DNA from 2 places in the Sodalis sp. RH21 genome. Region 2 is predicted to be linked to the other one. Evidence: predicted binding sites of a transcription regulator. Region 2 holds the regulator's gene; the other holds the start of a gene.

Evidence for each region. Region 2 encodes PurR, which represses purine synthesis genes. Its sites were predicted from a motif close to CANGCAAACGTTTGCNTG; they were not measured.
Region 1: a site for PurR is predicted at 1,431-1,448, ahead of cvpA (colicin V production protein). Genes of this name have one in related genera too.

Annotation. Positions count from the first base shown of each region.
Region 1 is NZ_CP178732.1:1,386,797-1,391,368, forward strand. It holds gene folC (bifunctional tetrahydrofolate synthase/dihydrofolate synthase) at 1-513, shown strand, start outside; gene dedD (cell division protein DedD) at 503-1,315, shown strand; gene cvpA (colicin V production protein) at 1,506-1,994, shown strand; gene purF (amidophosphoribosyltransferase) at 2,027-3,544, shown strand; gene ACL2XP_RS06480 (UbiX family flavin prenyltransferase) at 3,734-4,303, shown strand.
Region 2 is NZ_CP178732.1:2,884,194-2,888,765, forward strand. It holds gene rnt (ribonuclease T) at 1-21, shown strand, start outside; gene ACL2XP_RS13230 (Grx4 family monothiol glutaredoxin) at 104-451, opposite strand; gene ACL2XP_RS13235 (C40 family peptidase) at 866-1,693, shown strand; gene ACL2XP_RS13240 (YnhF family membrane protein) at 1,879-1,968, opposite strand; gene purR (HTH-type transcriptional repressor PurR) at 2,219-3,235, shown strand; gene cfa (cyclopropane fatty acyl phospholipid synthase) at 3,689-4,572, shown strand, end outside.

The sequences.
Region 1 (4,572 bases), 1.5 Mb from region 2:
ATTCCGCTGGCGAACGCCGCCACCGCCCTCGCCGCGCTGAGACAATGGCCGCTGCCGGTGTCCGAGCGGGCCATCCGGCAAGGCCTGGCCGAGGCCGCGTTGCCCGGCCGCTTCCAGATTATCGGCCAGCGGCCGCTGCGTATCCTGGACGTGGCCCATAATCCCCATGCCGCCGGCTACCTGGCTAAACGGCTGGGGGCGCTGGCCATCGGCGGGAAAGTGCGGGCGGTGGTGGGCATGCTGGCGGATAAAGATATCGCCGGCACCCTGGACTGCCTGCGCGCCCGGGTGGATGAATGGTATTGCGCCAGCCTGGACGGGCCGCGTGCGGCTACCGCGGCGCAGCTGGCGGCGCATCTTGACGGCGCGCGGCAATTCGCCGATGTGGGCCTCGCCTGGCGTCAGGCATTAGCGGACGCGGCGTTAGAGGATTGCGTGCTGGTATTCGGTTCGTTTCATACCGTGGCCCCGGTCATGGCGCTGGTAAACTCGGAGAGTGAACGTGGCGAGTAAGTTTCAAAACCGCTTGGTGGGAACCATTATTATCGTGGCCCTTGGGGTGATCGTCTTACCCGGCCTGCTGGATGGTAAAAAAAAGCACTACCAGGACGACTTCGCCTCTATTCCCCTGGTGCCTAAACCCGGCGATGCCGACGAGGCGGACGCCTCGCCGCAGGCCAGCCAATCGCTGCCCAGCCAGCCGCCGGAAGGAGCGGGGGCGGCGGTGGAGCAGGCCGATAAAGTCGCGGCCGATGACGCCGCCGCCACGTCGCAGGGGGCGGATGCCGCCATCCAGTCCACGGCGCCGCCGGTAAAAGAAACCCCGCCGGCAGCCCGGCGCGAACCGGCGAAAGCCGCGCCGGCCCCGCGCCAGGAGCAGGCCAAACCGGTGCCGGCTAAGCCCGCGCCCGCGGTCAAACCGGTAGCCAAGCCGGCGCCTAAGCCGGTCCTTCCGCCGACAACCGCGCCGGTAACCGCGCCGGAAGAACCGGCCGCAATCAAACCTGAAGCGCCGGCCAAAACGGCCGCGGCGCCTAAGCCCGCTGCGGCGGCACCCGAGGCGCCCCCCGCGGGGCAAGCCTGGGTAGTGCAACTGGGGGCGCTGAAAAATGCGGCCAAAGTGACGGAAATCGTCGGCAAGCTGCGCCTGTCGGGCTATCGGGTCTATACCCTGCCCGCCGAACCGGTGGCGGGGCAAATTACCCGCATTTTCGTCGGTCCGGATGCCTCCCGGCAAAAATTGGAAAGCGCGCTGCCGGAAATGAATCAGCTCAGCGGCTTGAGCGGCCAGTTGCGGTCCTATAAGGCGCGTTGATGGGGGATGCGGCGGCGGTAAAACGGCGGCCAGCAGGCCGCCGCGCGCTATCTTCTTGCGGCGATTGGCTTTTTTTAATCGCCGTTATTTATTTATCTTTGGGCTGGAATTCCGGTGCGCAAACGTTTTCGTTTTCTGTTAGAATTCGCCGCGAACAAGCTGACGGGGCGGATTACCAAGGGATGCATGTATGATCTGGGTTGATTACGTCATTATTGGCATCATTGTATTTTCTGCTCTGATAAGTCTGATTCGTGGGTTTATCCGTGAGGCGTTATCATTAATAACCTGGGGATGTGCGTTTTTCGTCGCCAGCCACTATTATATCTATCTCGCGGTTTATTTTACCCGCTTTGATGACCAGCTGGTTCGTAACGGTATCGCGATTGCCCTGCTGTTCGTGGCGACCCTGATAGTCGGGGCGATCGTCAATTACGTGATTGGCTCTCTGGTGGAGCGGACCGGTTTATCCGGCACGGATCGGGTGTTAGGCGTTTGCTTCGGCGCGCTCAGGGGCATACTGGTCGTTTCGGCCATGCTATTCTTCCTGGATACTTTCACCGGATTCTCCCAGAGTGCGGACTGGCAACAGTCCCAGCTAATACCGCAGTTCAGCGGTATTATCAGATGGTTTTTTGACTATCTGCAAAGCACGTCGAGTTTCTTACCGAGGCATTAATCGCCGCGGTAACGCTGATGAGGAAATGACACATGTGCGGTATTGTCGGTATCGCCGGTTTTATGCCGGTCAACCAGTCGATTTATGACGCGTTAACGGTGTTACAGCACCGTGGGCAGGATGCCGCAGGCATCGTCACCATTGACGCATTGGATTGCTTTCGTTTACGCAAAGCCAATGGTTTGGTGAAGGATGTATTTGAAGCCAGGCATATGCAGCGCTTGCAGGGCAATATGGGCATCGGCCATGTTCGCTACCCCACTGCCGGCAGTTCCAGTGCTTCCGAAGCTCAACCCTTTTATGTCAATTCCCCGTTCGGCATCACCCTGGCGCACAACGGCAATCTGACCAATGCCCACGAGCTGCGCAAGAAATTATTTGAAAAAGGGCGTCGCCATATCAATACCACGTCCGATTCGGAAATCCTGCTCAATATTCTCGCCAGCGAGCTGGATCGTTTTCCGGATTATCCGCTGGAAGCCGACGATATCTTCGCGGCGGTGGCGGCTACCCATCAGCAAATTCGCGGCGCCTACGCCGTGGTCGGCATGATTATCGGCCATGGGCTGATTGCCTTTCGCGATGCCAACGGCATCCGTCCGCTGGTGATTGGCAAACGCACTCTGGCCGACGGGCGCAATGAGTACATGGTTGCGTCCGAAAGCGTGGCTCTCGATACCCTCGGTTTTGAATTCCTGCGCGACGTCGCGCCGGGCGAAGCGGTGTATATCACCGAAAAAGGGCAATTGTTCACGCGCCAATGCGCTGAAAACCCGCAAAGCCATCCGTGCCTGTTCGAATATGTCTATTTTGCGCGCCCCGACTCGTTTATCGATAAGATTTCCGTTTATAGCGCCCGGGTGCGCATGGGGCAAAAGCTGGGCGAGAAAATCGCCCGCGAATGGGAAGATCTGGATATCGACGTGGTCATTCCGATTCCGGAAACGTCCTGCGATATCGCTTTGGAAATCGCCCGGATTCTGAACTTGCCGTATCGCCAGGGTTTTGTTAAAAACCGCTACGTGGGCCGTACCTTTATCATGCCGGGGCAGCAGGTCCGCCGCCAGTCGGTGCGTCGTAAACTCAATGCCAACCGCGCCGAGTTCCGTGACAAAAACGTATTGCTGGTGGACGATTCCATCGTGCGCGGCACCACGTCCGAGCAAATTGTCGAAATGGCCCGCGAAGCCGGCGCGCGCAACGTTTACCTGGCGTCCGCCGCGCCGGAAATCCGCTTTCCCAACGTCTACGGCATCGATATGCCGAGCGCGACCGAGCTGATTGCCCACGGCCGCGAAGTGGACGAAATCCGCAAGCTGATTGGCGCCGATGCGTTGATTTTCCAGGACTTGAGCGATCTGGAAGACGCGGTGCGCGAAGACAATCCGGACGTGGCGCAGTTCGAGTCCTCGGTGTTTAACGGGATTTATGTCACCAAGGATGTGGATCAGCGTTACCTGGATTACCTCGAATCGCTGCGCAATGACGATGTTAAAGCGGTGCGCATGCAAACCGAGGTGGAAAACCTGGAAATGTATAACGAAGGGTAATGGTTTGGTACCCGGTATTGGCACTATTGTGGTTGCCATAACGGTATTATCGTCGTTCCGCATCTATACTACCTGGCTGCCGCTGCGGTAAACCGGTAGTCGAAGCCATCACCCGGGCGGTCATTCGCGCCGGGTGTTTTTATTATATGCGCTACCACAACGCGTTTTGTCCGGCACAGGGAGACACACATGAAACGACTGATAGTGGGCATTACCGGTGCCAGCGGGGCTATCTACGGCGTCAGGTTATTGCAGGTGCTCCAGGGAGTGGAAGGCATTGAAACCCATCTGGTGCTGAGCAACGCCGCGCGCCAGACGCTGGCGCTGGAAACCGATTACAGCATCCGCGATCTCCAGTCGTTGGCGGATCGGGTGCATGACAGCCGGGATATTGCCGCCAGCATCAGCTCCGGTTCCTTTAAAACCGCCGGCATGGTTATCCTACCCTGTTCCATGAAAACCCTGTCCGCCATCGTGAATAGCTATAGCGACGGCCTGCTGGCGCGCGCGGCGGACGTGGTGTTAAAAGAGCGGCGCACCCTGGTGCTATGCGTGCGGGAAACGCCGCTTCATCTCGGCCATCTGCGGCTGATGACCGCCGCCGCGGAAATGGGGGCGGTCATCATGCCGCCGGTACCCGCCCTGTACCATCGTCCGACCAGTCTGCAGGAGATTATCGACCAGACGGTCAACCGCGTATTGGACCAGTTCGATATCGAATTGCCGCAAGACCTGTTCGAGCGTTGGCAGGGCCAGTAGGCGCCGGCGCTGCCTGATGGTGCCGGGAAATAACAATGCACCAATAGTGATCATGCTATGTTTTCTAATGGTGCAGAGGGCCGGCCGCCGATGGTGGCGCCGGTCAGTAAAGGAGCGGTTTGGATTCTGCGTCATGTCATAAGAGTGCAGCGAGGGGTTTATTGGGGCATCGGGGTTATACACCGGGCGCCACCCGCTAAAATGGCATGAAAAGTGCAACTGATACCGCTGAAAACATCACTTTGTGTGCCTAACTAAAAATTATTCCG
Region 2 (4,572 bases):
GATCCTGAGAATAACGGCTAATCACGGTGCGTCAAACGCTGAAAAGCCGGCCTTATCTGATGATAAGGCCGGCTTTTTTATGCGCCTGCGGTGACGGGCGACATCAAGAGGGAGACTGATCTTCCTTGGAACCGTATTTCACCGCCGTCTCTTTGATCAACGGTTGCAGTTCGCCGTGCTGGTACATCTCGATGATAATGTCGCAGCCGCCGACCAGTTCGCCATCCACCCAAAGCTGGGGGAAGGTCGGCCAATTAGCGAATTTCGGCAGCTCGGCGCGAATGTCCGGATTTTGCAGCACATCCACATAAGCGAAACGTTCGCCGCAGGCGGACAGCGCCTGGACCGCCTGGGCGGAAAAACCGCAGCCGGGCAATTTAGGAGAGCCTTTCATATAAAGCAGAATCGGGTTCTCAGCAATTTGCTGCTGAATTTTTTCTATTGTCGTCATTGTCTCGCTTCCTCAAGCCAGTACCTGGCCTTATCTGCACTATGCGGGATTACACTCAGTCCTCCCATTCTAGCCACTACCGGGTAAACATATAAACGTTTTTTTGCCCCGGTTAGCAATTATGCAACATCTTGCGCTGCCCGTATTATCCCTTTCACGGGCGCCATGCTATCCACTTTAGCGTTATTTTTGCCCCGCCGGCGGACAAAACGGGCTTAAACAGAAGTTTAACGCCTGGAAAAAGTGTTGTATTTAACGCCGCAGTACGCTGATTAATGCAGCAATTACGCGTTTATTCACGTTTATTCACAATATGGAGTGAATTACTGATGCAATAGCGGGATAAATAGCTTAAATTCCTGTGAGGTGTCGATAACCCTCCCTATTTTGGGCCACATAAGGATAGCGTTGATCATGCGTTTATGCTTTACGCTTTTTGTGTTGCTTTTTACCCAGCTGTTTTTCAATCTGGCGCATGCCGCCCCGAATGCCGGCGTCAATGCGGACCAACGGAAATCCCAGGCGACAACGGCCAAGGCCGGTGACAAGCGCAAGCGCAAACCGGTGAAAGTCGCCAAAAAAAGCAAACCCGTTGCGGCTGAAAAAGTCAGCGTGCAAAGCGTCAAAAAAACGAAGGTCCTGGTGGCAGCCAAATCCACCCGGGAAAAAAAAGCGGTTGCCGTACCGGCCGGTCGCAAAATAGCCAAATTCACCCCGCCGAAAAAAGGATATAAAAAGGGGTATGGCCGGCACCGAGCGATTCGCGAACAGGCCGCAGTTGAGCTGGTGGCCAACGACCAGCCGATAAAAATGAGCGACAGCCATAAAAAGCGCTACCAATCGGCCAAGCTCACCGCCATGAATAAACTGATGTCCCAGATGGGTAAACCCTATCGCTGGGGCGGGATGTCGCCCAATACCGGTTTTGACTGTAGCGGGCTGATTTATTACGCGTATAAAGATGTGGTGCGTATCCGTATGCCGCGCACCGCCAATGAGATGTATCATTTGCGCGACGCGGCGCCGGTGAAAAAAGGCGAGCTGGAAAGCGGGGATTTGGTTTTTTTCCATATATCCAATCGCGGCGCGGCGGATCATGTGGGTGTCTATCTGGGGAACGGGCGGTTTATCCAGTCACCGCGCACCGGACGGGATATCCGCATCAGTTATCTCAATGAAGATTATTGGCAGGATCACTATGTGGGCGCCCGCCGCGTTGTAACGCCGAAGAATATCCGCTAGGCGGGACGCTGCCGCTGTTTACCCGTGATGCGTTAATGAAAAAAGGAGCCTTGGCTCCTTTTTTCATTAACATACGGTTTCATTAACATACGGTTTCATTAACATACGGTTTCATTAACGAGCGGTTTCATCACCAAACGGTTTTATAACTAAACGTTTTATCGACTGGTCGCTCGCTAGCCGGCTTAGTTCATTACGGCGGTAAAGCTGAACACGATGATAACCAATAATGAAAAGACCGTGGTGAGTAATGACATTTTCAAATCGCTATCCATGGTTTGCCCTTATCATGTTGCGTGCCTGTGCGGTGGCCAGGGCGTCAATCAGGTGGTCGACGCGCTTTCGTGATAACGCCATTTTGGCACAATCGCCGCAAGAAAGCTCGCCGTTCGGCAGGCCCGGTTAACATTTAACGCTTTCACTTTGCCGCGGGATCAAGGAAAATTACCGGTTATTGTTATTGCGTCGTAAAGTGCTTGCGCCTTCGACAGGTTTTCATTCAGGGCGTTCAGGAGTATTCAAGGCATGGCAACCATAAAAGATGTGGCGAAACGCGCTAACGTATCGACCACCACCGTATCGCACGTGATTAATAAGACCCGTTTCGTAGCGGAAGATACCAAAATCGCCGTGCTGGACGCTATCAAACAATTACATTATTCCCCCAGCGCCGTGGCGCGCAGCCTGAAAATCAACCGTACCAAATCCATCGGTTTATTGGCCAGCACCAGTGAAGCCCCCTACTTTGCCGAAATTATCGAGGCCATAGAACATCACTGTTTCGCCAGGGGCTATACGCTGATTTTATGCAACTCCCATAACGATCTCGACAAACAGCGGGCCTACCTGGCCATGCTGGCGCAAAAGCGCGTCGACGGCCTGCTGGTGATGTGCGCCGAATATCCGGAACCGCTGCTGGATATGTTGGAAGAGTATCAGCATATCCCGATGGTGGTGATGGATTGGGGCGAAGCCCGCCGTGATTTTACCGATACCATTATCGATAATGCCTTTGCCGGGGGCTACATGGCCACGCAATATCTGCTTAAGCGCGGCCACCGGGCCATTGGCGCGATACCCGGCCAGTTGGCCCGCAATACCGGCGGCGGCCGCCATCGCGGATATTTGCACGCCATGGCCGAGGCGGGAATTCCCCTGACCGACCGGTGGATTGTGCAGGGAGATTTCGAACCCGAATCGGGCTATCTCGCCATGAAGCAGATACTGGCGCAGCCGCAGCGTCCCACCGCGGTGTTCTGCGGCGGGGATATCATGGCGATGGGGGCCTTGTGCGCCATTGACGAGTTGGGACTGCGCGTGCCCGATGATATTTCCCTTATCGGCTATGATAATGTTCGCAATTCGTGCTTTTTTTCCCCGGCGCTGACCACGATTCACCAACCCAAAGAAGAGCTGGGCGAGGCGGCGTTAACCATGTTATTGGATCGCATTACCAGTAAACGGGTAGCCGCCAAAAGCATTGAAGTGCATCCCAAACTCGTTGAACGGCGTTCGGTTGCCGACGGTCCTTTCCTGCCCTAGCCTGCCGGCGCCAGGCTTTGTGCGCTGGCGCGCATGTCTTCCCCGCGTTAGCCGCGTTTATCTCCGTACGGCGCCGAACCGACACAATATATTGCAATTCAATATTTTTTTACCAACTGTTATTGTTTCAGAGAGAAATCATTAAGTTATACTATGAAATACATTGCTATGTTAGCTATTGTCTAAACGGAAATGCAGGCTTATACTCAATATCGTTAACAATTATAACGAGTTGTCTTCTATATTTTTGAAAAGCATGTCGTGTTTACAAGCATGGCATCACCCTTTTTATAAAGCACGCGGCTAACAACCAGTCTTAGCTTTACTTTATATTCCTCTGTTTATGGTGGTACTTCAGACACCACGGATAACCGTGGATTCTTATAAAAGCCCGCAGGCATTGGCTTAGCTTTTCCTGACGGGGCATTACAGAATAAAGGTGATGGAGAAGCTATGAGTTCCTCGTGTGTTGAAGACCTGAGCTTTCATGATAACGCTTGGTATCGTATCGTCCATGAATTGCTCGCTGAAGCCGGTGTTGAAATCAATGGCTCAAGGCCTTTTGATATTCGTGTCAAGAACCCGGGTTTTTTTAAGCGGGTACTGCAAGACGGATCGCTGGGATTGGGCGAGAGCTATATGGATGGTTGGTGGGAATGCGATCGGCTGGATGTTTTTTTCCAACGCGTTCTCAGGGCTGGACTGGAAAATAAACTTCCTCATCATTTAAAGGATACCCTGCGCGTCGCCGCTGCCCGGGTGCTGAACCTGCAATCCAAAAAAAGAGCCTGGATAGTGGGTAAAGAGCATTATGATTTAGGCAACGACCTGTTCGAATTGATGCTTGATCCCTATATGCAGTACTCTTGCGGTTACTGGAGCCGGGCGCAGACCCTGGAACAGGCGCAGCAGGATAAGCTGAAAATGATTTGTGAAAAATTACAGCTAAAACCAGGCATGTCTTTGCTGGATGTCGGCTGCGGCTGGGGAGGCCTCGCGGCTTATGCCGCTAAAAATTACGGCGTATCGGTACAAGGCGTCACCATTTCCGCCGAGCAGCAGAAACTGGCCCAAAAGCGCTGCGAGGGTTTGGACGTAACCATTTTGCTACAGGATTACCGCGATCTGAATATGCAGTTCGACCGCATAGTCTCCGTAGGAATGTTTGAACACGTCGGGCCGAAGAATTACGCCACTTATTTTGACGTGGTCGATCGCAACCTGAAACGCGACGGGTTGTTTTTGCTGCACACTATCGGTTCCAACGAAACGGATATGAATGTCGATCCCTGGATCGATAAATATATCTTTCCCAACGGCTGCCTGCCGTCGGTACA